DNA from 4 places in the Pseudomonas sp. KK18 genome. Region 1 is predicted to be linked to each of the others. Evidence: riboswitches for the same ligand, from Rfam matches in the RefSeq annotation. Region 1 holds a riboswitch; each other region holds the start of a gene.
What was found. Region 1 has a riboswitch for cobalamin ahead of V6607_RS13525 (TonB-dependent receptor). Riboswitches for the same ligand answer to the same signal wherever they lie in the genome.

Region 1 (2,193 bases):
TTCGGCCTGCACGCCCCAGTCGGTGAAGCCCCAGTAGTCGTTGTGGTTGATGGCCCGGGTGCCGCCGCCTTCGATATTGTTGATGCGGGTATAGCGCGTGTCCCAATCGTTGATATGCCCTTTGACGAAGTAGCTCAGGCGCTCGTTGAGGGTTTGCTCGAAGGTGGCCGTGGCGATTTGTTGTACGCGGTCGTTGGTGGTCTTGTGGTTGTCCACCGGCCGGGCGAAATCGAGGTTGGCGTCGGCGTACTGGTAAAACAGCTCAAGGCGCGTGTCATCGCCAAACGACTGGATCGCCTTGGTGCCGAAGGTGGTGACTTCGTAGGAGCGTTTCTTGTCGCTTACGTTTTTCATGTCGCGGTTGCGAAACGGCTGGTAGCCCTCGGAGACGTTGCGGCTGACGTAGGCCAGCAAGCCGAGGTCGCCAAAACCGTTGTTGAAGATCTTCTCGACCCGGGCATCGCCGGTGGTGCCGCCGAAGGTGTCTGCGCCCAGGTTCACCTCGCCGGACGCCTCGCGGGTTTGCGGGCTGCGGGTAACGATGTTGATCACCCCCGACACCGCCTGGGTGCCGAACAGCAGGCTCTGGCCACCCTTGAGCACTTCGATGCGCTCGATGGCGTTGGCGGGCAGGGTGTCCAGGTACAGGCCGCCGTACAGGCGGTTGTTCAGGCGCACGCCGTCCAGCAGGATCAGCGTGTCGTCGTTGCGCCCACCCAGCAGGGAATAAGTGCCGTAGTCGAACGGGCCATTCTTGGGTGCCACGTACAGGCCGGGGATGAACATCTGCATCACGCGCGACACATCGGCGGCGGGGCCGGCGCGTTCGATCTGTTCGCGGGTGACGATCTCGACCTTGCTGCCGTACTGGGCCATGTCGGCCACGGTGGTGGATTCCACCGACGGTGCGGAAATGATCTGCTGCTTGAGCTCAAGGGGAGGGTCGTCGGCCAGCAGCAGGGGGCTGAACAGGCAGCCGAGCAGCAGGCTGAGCACGGAAGTATTGTAAGGTCGAATCATAGTCTTCTCGGAAAAGTATCTTTCGCGAAAAGCACGCACGAGTAGGCACCGAGCACACGCCAATACCGGCCCATGCCCGCCCACCGCAGGATTTTGCCAAACAGAATTCCAGGCCGGTCTCCGGGCTCACGCGTATGGACACCTTCACCTTCCCATGGCGCGCAGGCCACAGTGGTGTGTCGAAGGGGTCACGCGTCTACCGTTGCGGGGGCAGCACCGGACTGGCTCGAAAAGAGCGGCACCGGTTTCCCGTTTCACCCCATGCACGGCGGCATGAGGCACCTGAAACAGGCCGGCATCTGAACATTCGAAAGACCGTTCGTCAACTTGGCGGGGACTTTTCTGGTGGCTGCATGGGAAGCGACTGACGGATATTGCCAGAAAATTCCCACAGGAGTACAAATGTACTCCATGACGAATCTAACGCCCCGCCGTACCGCCATCCTGACCTTTATCCGCGACCGTATCGCGCAGCAAGGCCAGTCCCCCAGCCTCGCCGAGATCGCCGAGGCGTTCGGCTTTGCCTCCCGCAGCGTGGCGCGCAAGCATGTGCTGGCGCTGACCGAGGGCGGCTTTATCGAGGTCAACCCCAACCAGGCGCGCGGCATCCGCCTGCTCAATCAACCGGCGCGGCCGGAGCTGCTGGATATTCCGGTGCTCGGCCGGGTGGCCGCCGGTTTGCCCATTGGCGCCGATGCCGAAGTGCACAACCGTCTATTGCTCGACCCGGGCATGTTCGCGAAAACCCCGGATTACCTGCTGCGGGTGCAGGGCGATTCGATGATCGAAGACGGCATCCTCGATGGCGACCTGGTAGGCGTACGCCGCAGTGCCGAGGCCTTGAACGGGCAGATCGTGGTAGCGCGCCTGGACGGTGAAGTCACCATCAAACGTTTCGAACACGTGGGCGAGCGCGTGCGCCTGCTGGCGCGCAACCCCGCCTATCAACCCATCGTGGTGCGGCCCGATCAGGACCTGGCCATCGAAGGGGTGTTCTGCGGCCTGGTGAGGCAAGGCTGATGGGCGCCGTCGTTGCACTGGACTCGCTGTTCAATGGCGGCCGGGTCTGGAAAGGCCGGCCCGCCGCGCCGCCGGCCAGCTTCCATCCCACCGGGCTTGCGGCCCTGGATGCGGTGCTGCCCAGCGGTGGCTGGCCGGAAGCGGCGTTGAGCG
Region 2 (2,193 bases), 1.1 Mb from region 1:
CCGCCGATGCTGATTGCCAGGTCGCCGATCAATGCCTCGGGTAGCCTGCGAATCCCGGATTCACCGGCCAGCAGGCGCTTCCAGGTCTGTTCCACGCCGGTTGCCAGCGGTGTCACTGCACCCATGCCGGTCACAACAATTCGCTTACTCATGATCGCTTAGCTCCGCAAATTTCAGGTTGGTAGCAATGCATGGACGAAACTATCATTATGAAAGTAACATCCGATAGCTGAAATTTCCGTAGCCGCCCCACAGAGGAACTGCAATGCAACGTAAGTCGCTGGTGAATGCCGAATGCCCGGTAGCCCGTGGAGTGGAACGGGTAGGCGAGTGGTGGAGCATCCTGATCATGCGCGACGCGCTGCAAGGTTTGCGGCGTTTTGACGAGTTTTCCCAGAGCCTGGGAATCGCTCCGAATATGCTCACCCGCCGGCTCAACAGCCTGGTGGAAGCGGGGCTGCTGGAACGCCGGCAATACAGCGAGCGGCCGCCCCGTTTCGAGTACGTGCCGACGCCGGTCGGCGAGGATTTCCGGGTGGTGATCATGGCGTTCGTCGGTTGGGGCAACCGCCATTTCGCCAACGAAGGTGAAAGCCTGCAATTGGTTGACCGGGAAACCCGGCGCCCGGTGGAAGTGGCGGTGGTGGACGCCGACGGTGTGCGCGTGTCCGTCGAGCAATGCAGCGTCCAGGCCGGGCCGGCGGCGAGCGAAGGCATGCTGGAGCGCCTGGCGCTGCTTAGTGCCAAACGCTCGGACATTGACCCGTCCCCGCGCACTGCGTAGCCTTGCACCTTCGAGGTTCTTCGGCCCAGGCCGAAGCTAAGAAGGGAACGCGGTCAATGCCGCGGCTGCCCCCGCAACTGTAAAGGGTTTATCTGACTGCCACGCCACTGCCTGAACAAGGCGGGAAGGCGCAGCCAGCGCCGGCCTCACCGCCGGCAAGCCCCAAGCCAGGAGACCTGCCTCGCAACCGATTTTCTACTTCAACCGGGCGGGGTGATCCGGTGGCGAATTCTGCTTCTGCGCACCCGCGCAGGGCCACTCGTCCCGTATGCCCGCCCCAAAGGGCATCCGATGAAAACACTGGCCAAACTCCCCGTCACCATCGTTACCGGCTTCCTCGGCTCGGGCAAGACCACCTTGCTGCGCCACATGCTGGATAACGCCCAGGGGCGCCGCATCGCGGTGATCGTCAACGAGTTCGGCGAGCTGGGCATTGACGGTGAAATCCTCAAGCAATGCTCCATCGGCTGTACCGAAGAAGAGGCGAACGGCCGCGTCTACGAATTGGCCAATGGCTGCCTGTGCTGCACGGTCCAGGAAGAGTTCTTCCCGGTGATGCGCGAACTGGTGGCCCGTCGCGGCGACCTCGACCATATCCTCATCGAAACCTCGGGCCTGGCCCTGCCAAAACCCTTGGTCCAGGCGTTCCAGTGGCCGGAAATCCGCAGCGCCTGCACCGTTGACGCCGTGATCACCGTGGTCGACAGCCCGGCCGTGGCCGCCGGCACGTTCGCCGCCTTCCCGGACCAGGTTGACGCCCAGCGCAAGCTCGACCCGAACCTGGACCACGAATCCCCCCTGCACGAGCTGTTCGCTGACCAACTGGCCAGCGCCGACCTGGTGATCCTCAACAAGTCCGACCTGATCAGCCCTGAAGACCTGGCCCGTGTGCGCCTGGAAGTGGCAGAAGAACTGCCGCCGGCGGTAAAAATCATCGAAGCCAGCAGCGGTCGCCTGCCGCTGGACGTATTGATCGGCCTGGGCGCGGGCTCGGAAGAACACATCGATGGCCGCCACAGCCATCACGATCATCACCACGAAGGTGAAGACGACCACGACCACGATGCCTTCGACTCCATCTCCATCGAACTGCCCCAGGCCGACGAAAGCCTGCTGCTGGACGCCCTGACCCAACTGGTGGTCAAGCACGGCATCCTGCGGGTCAAGGGCTTCGCGGCGATCCCGAACAAACCGATGCGCCTGCTGATCCAGGGCGTGGGCACGCGTTTCGACAAGCACTTCGACCGCGCCTGGCGCGCCGATGAGCCGCGCGCCACGCACCTGGTGCTGATCGGCCAGGAACTCGACGCCGCCTTGCTCGAAGCGCAACTGCGCGCTGCCCTCAGCGTTTAAACCATGCATCTGCTCAGGACCCAGCCCGGCGGTTTCGTTTCGGATGACAACATCGC
Region 3 (2,193 bases), 1.1 Mb from region 1:
TACGGCACCAGCGCCGACGCCTATCACATGACCTCGGGCCCGGAAGATGGCTCGGGTGCACGCAGGGCAATGGAATTGGCGATCGCGCAGGCCGGAATCAGCGCCGCACAGATCCAGCACTTGAACGCCCATGCCACGTCGACCCCCGTAGGCGACAACGGCGAACTGGCAGCGATCAATACGCTGTTCGGAGCCGATTCCAGTGTGGCTATCAGCGCAACGAAGTCGGCGACTGGCCACTTACTGGGCGCAGCGGGCGGGATCGAGGCGATCTTCACCGTGCTCGCCCTGCGCGACCAGATTGCCCCGGCGACCCTCAATCTGGACAACCCGGCCCCCGCTGCCGAAGGACTGGATATGGTCCGAGGCCAAGCCCGGTCGTTGCCGATTGAATACGCGATTTCCAATGGGTTTGGATTCGGCGGCGTGAATGCCAGCGTGCTGTTCAAACGCTGGCAATAACCCGGCGATTTGACGCCCATCGCCCGCCCATGCTCTCCTACACATCTTGTTTCGGGTGCCCTTCACAGGGTGAAACGGGAAACCGGTGAGTCATGTTCCTTTACTCAAGGGCGTGACGAGTCCGGTGCTGCCCCCGCAACGGTAAGCGAGTGAAGCATCAAAACCACTGTGCCTCTACGGCATGGGAAGGTGATGCTTTCAAGGCCCAGGCCCCTCGCAAGCCCGGAGACCGGCCCGAAAAAATCAGATAACAAACCCGCGGTGGGCGGGCGCTGTTCAGAACCCTGCGTGCCTGGCTCGCGGGGTTTTCATGCGCTCGTGTCACCCTGAAACCCTGAAGGGACGCGCCATGTCGATCATCAGCAGCACCGCCTCTACCGCCAGCACCACCGCCACCCTGAGCCAACGCCTGACTGCCGCCATCAGCGCGTCGATCCTCGGCGCGTGCCTGGTGTATTTCGCCGGTTTCTCGCACATCGAAGCGGTGCACAACGCCGCCCACGATACCCGCCACAGCGCTGCGTTCCCTTGCCACTGAGACCTGCCGACATGATCAAGCGTATTGCTCAAACCGCAGGTTTCACCGGCCTCCTGGCCGCCTTGCTGCTGACCTTGCTGCAAAGCTTCTGGGTTGCCCCGCTGATCCTGCAGGCGGAGACCTTCGAAAACGCCCCGGCCGCGACCGAAGTGCATGAACATGCCGAAGCCACGGCCCACACCCACGACGCTGAAGCCTGGGAGCCGGAAGATGGCTGGCAGCGTGTGCTGTCGACTACGGGCGGTAACCTGGTGGTCGCCGTAGGTTTTGCCCTGATGCTTGCGGGTCTGTACACCTTGCGTGCACCGACCCGTACGGCCCAAGGCCTGCTATGGGGCCTGGCCGGTTACGCCACCTTTGTGTTGGCGCCGACCCTGGGCTTGCCGCCTGAATTGCCGGGGACTGCGGCGGCAGACCTGGCGCAACGGCAAATCTGGTGGATCGGCACTGCCGCCTCTACCGCGGCCGGTATCGCGCTGATCGTGTTCGGTCGTAACTGGCTGCTGAAAATCCTGGGCGTGGCGATCCTGGCTGTGCCCCATGTGATTGGCGCACCACAGCCGGAAGTCCACTCGATGCTGGCGCCGGAGGCTCTGGAAGCTCAATTCAAGATCGCCTCGCAGTTGACCAACGTTGCCTTCTGGCTGGCGCTGGGCTTGATCAGTGCCTGGCTGTTTCGCCGTAACCGTGATGGTCAGTATTCGGCATGATCCTGGCGGTTGGCCTGGGGTGTCAGCGGGGTTGTTCTGTCGACATCCTGCGTGAACTGTTCAACGCCGCCCTCGCCGAGGGTGGCATTGAGCGTCAGCGCATCACTGCGTTGGCCAGTCTTGATCGCAAGCGGGATGAGCCGGGGTTGCTGGCACTGGCTCAGGTTCTGGATTTGCCGTTGGTATTTTTCAGTGCGGAGCAATTGGCGCCCTATGAAGATCGACTGAGCCATAAGTCCGAGACGGTTTTTGCTCATACCGGCTGCTACGGCATTGCTGAAAGTGCCGCCCTGGCCCTGGCAGAACAGCTGTCTCAAAGCCCTGCCACCCTGCTGATCACCCGCGAAAAAACCGCCCAGGCCACCTTTGCATTGGCTTGCGCCGGCTGAATTCCCGATAATCGTCAGCTTTGATCATGAGCAATCTTCATCTGGAGGGCTGCTCGCGTGCTTTTTTTCACAGGAATGAATCCATGACTGTCTT
Region 4 (2,193 bases), 1.2 Mb from region 1:
TACAGTGCGGGGTCGCCCCAGGCCAGGAATGCGCCCACTTCGCCGTCGGCCATTTCTTCATTGATCATCCGTTCGAAGGTCTGCTGCTTGTCGCGGTTCAGGTCCTTCACGGCGGTGGTGTAGTCGATATCACCGCGCACCCGCTCGGGGCAATCGGCCTCGACAAAGCGGTAGGCGTGATCGGTGATGTAGGTCTCGCAGATTTCCCGGCGCAGGTCGATCAGCTTGTCCTTGCTCTGGCCCTTGTCCATCAGGAAAAACACGTCGGTGCGGTTTAGCGCCTTGACCGCCTGCATCGTGATGTAGTCAGGGTTGCCGGCGCCAATGCCGATGATCAGGATGCGTTTCATGGGAAAGTCTTCATGGGTGGTCTCGGTGCGGGGAACGGATTTTGCCATGTTCGGGACGTCAGGCGTGAGTTTCCAGGCGCAGGCGCCAACGCCCATTGAATCGCAACTCGGTGGATGACAGCGGTTCCACGTCGATCAGGTTGAACATGGCGGGTGGGCATTGCATGACATGCAGCAGCGCTGCGCGGATCACAAATGGATGCGTCACCGCCACGACATGCCCCGGGGATTGCTCGAGGGACTGCAACCACTGTCCTATCCGCTCACACAGTTGCACTACCGACTCGCCGCCGTGGGGCGCCGAGGTGCTGTCGGTCAACCAGGCCTGAAGCGCTTCGGGTTCGGCCTGCTGAACCTCCTCGATCGCCAACCCTTGCCAGCGGCCAAAATCACAATCGCGCAGGGCTGTTTCAACCAAAGCATCGTCGGCAAACAGCGCCGCCGTCTGCCGGGTCCGCGCCTCCGGGCCGCACAGCACCCGGGGTGCACGCTTGAAGCGTTGCCCCTGGGAAAGCGCCGCCTGCTGCCAGTCCATCTCCACCGACTCATCCAGCGCAAAGCGTGCCTGTTTCTGGGCACGGGTGCTGGCGTGGGCAACAAGGGTCAAACGGGTGGCCTGCATGACAAATCGCTCTGGTTTTAAGGTGCAGTCAGCGTAGACTTGCGAAGTTGTTTCAACATGTTTCAACTATTCTGCAACAGGAAGCCGGTTCAATGCCGGCGCGGTCGCGCCACTGTATTCGGCCTTTTAGCCGTAAGCCAGACCCTGTTTCAGCCAACTCGCTATCCATTTCGGGACGCGTCATCCCTGGAGGTTCTCATGGCTTATACCGCTGCAACTGGCTCCGACGTTTCAATACCGTCCATTCCCCTGGGCGAAATCCTGCCCTGGGCGATCTTCGGCGGCCTGCTGCTGTTGCTCGCGATTTACTTCGTCGGCGCCGAGCAAGGCGCGACGGCCGTGTTCAAAGGCATGTACGTGCATGAGTTTGTGCATGACGGTCGCCACCTGCTGGGTTTCCCCTGCCATTGATTGGAGCGTGACGACATGACAGGACATTTACTCGTTCGCGGGATGCTGGTGGGCCTGCTCGCCGGCATCCTGGCCTTCGGCTTCGCCAAGACTTTTGGTGAGCCGCAGATCGACAAGGCCATCGCCTTCGAAGATCAGATGGCACAGATGCACGGCGACGCGCCGGAAGAGGAACTGGTGAGCCGCGAAGTACAAAGTACCTTCGGCCTGTTCACCGGCGTGGTGGTGTACAGCGTCTCCCTGGGTGGCATTTTCGCCCTGGTGTTCGCCTACTCCCTGGGCCGCATCGGCAAGGTCGGCCCCCGTGGCTTGGCAGCGCTGCTGGCATTGGCGGCGTTTGTGACGATCATCGTGGTGCCGGGGCTGAAGTATCCGGCCAACCCGCCATCGGTGGGCGACCCGGCCACCATCGCGCAACGCACCAAGCTGTTCTTCCTGATGCTGCTGGTGTCGGTGGCGGCTGCGGTGATTGCGATCAACGCGGCGCGCAAGCTGATTGCCAGCCGTGGCCTATGGGCAGGCGCGATCCTCGGTGTGGCGCTGTATATCGTGATCGTGTCGGTGGCCGGCAGCTTGTTCCCGACCATCAACGAAGTGCCGGAACAGTTCTCGGCAGTGTTGCTGTGGAAATTCCGCGTGGCCTCCCTGGGGATTCAACTGGTGCTGTGGACCACCCTGGGCCTGGTGTTCGGCGCCGTGGCCGAGCGCAAGCTGAGCCAGCCTCAGGCGCGTCTCAACTCCTGACGGTACAGGTAGCCGCCGACGAATCGGCGGCTACCGGCATTCACACCCCGGGCCGCGCCAGGTAGA

Region 2: linked by a shared signal. The riboswitch ahead of cobW (cobalamin biosynthesis protein CobW) and the one ahead of V6607_RS13525 (TonB-dependent receptor) in region 1 are both predicted to bind cobalamin.
Region 3: linked by a shared signal. The riboswitch ahead of V6607_RS18435 (CbtB-domain containing protein) and the one ahead of V6607_RS13525 (TonB-dependent receptor) in region 1 are both predicted to bind cobalamin.
Region 4: linked by a shared signal. The riboswitch ahead of V6607_RS19110 (CbtB domain-containing protein) and the one ahead of V6607_RS13525 (TonB-dependent receptor) in region 1 are both predicted to bind cobalamin.

What each region holds. Positions count from the first base shown of each region.
Region 1 is NZ_CP146605.1:2,977,186-2,979,378, forward strand. It holds gene V6607_RS13525 (TonB-dependent receptor) at 1-1,020, opposite strand, end outside; cobalamin riboswitch at 1,114-1,321, opposite strand; gene lexA (transcriptional repressor LexA) at 1,423-2,040, shown strand; gene imuA (translesion DNA synthesis-associated protein ImuA) at 2,040-2,193, shown strand, end outside.
Region 2 is NZ_CP146605.1:4,068,028-4,070,220, reverse strand. It holds gene fabF (beta-ketoacyl-ACP synthase II) at 1-152, opposite strand, end outside; gene V6607_RS18425 (helix-turn-helix domain-containing protein) at 266-784, shown strand; cobalamin riboswitch at 781-983, shown strand; gene cobW (cobalamin biosynthesis protein CobW) at 1,076-2,137, shown strand; gene cobN (cobaltochelatase subunit CobN) at 2,141-2,193, shown strand, end outside.
Region 3 is NZ_CP146605.1:4,070,876-4,073,068, forward strand. It holds gene fabF (beta-ketoacyl-ACP synthase II) at 1-462, shown strand, start outside; cobalamin riboswitch at 499-715, shown strand; gene V6607_RS18435 (CbtB-domain containing protein) at 812-1,000, shown strand; gene V6607_RS18440 (CbtA family protein) at 1,012-1,710, shown strand; gene V6607_RS18445 (cobalamin biosynthesis protein) at 1,707-2,099, shown strand; gene cobM (precorrin-4 C(11)-methyltransferase) at 2,183-2,193, shown strand, end outside.
Region 4 is NZ_CP146605.1:4,227,061-4,229,253, forward strand. It holds gene cobF (precorrin-6A synthase (deacetylating)) at 1-350, opposite strand, end outside; gene V6607_RS19105 (histidine phosphatase family protein) at 409-972, opposite strand; cobalamin riboswitch at 1,000-1,139, shown strand; gene V6607_RS19110 (CbtB domain-containing protein) at 1,171-1,383, shown strand; gene V6607_RS19115 (CbtA family protein) at 1,399-2,127, shown strand; gene V6607_RS19120 (DUF4865 family protein) at 2,168-2,193, opposite strand, start outside.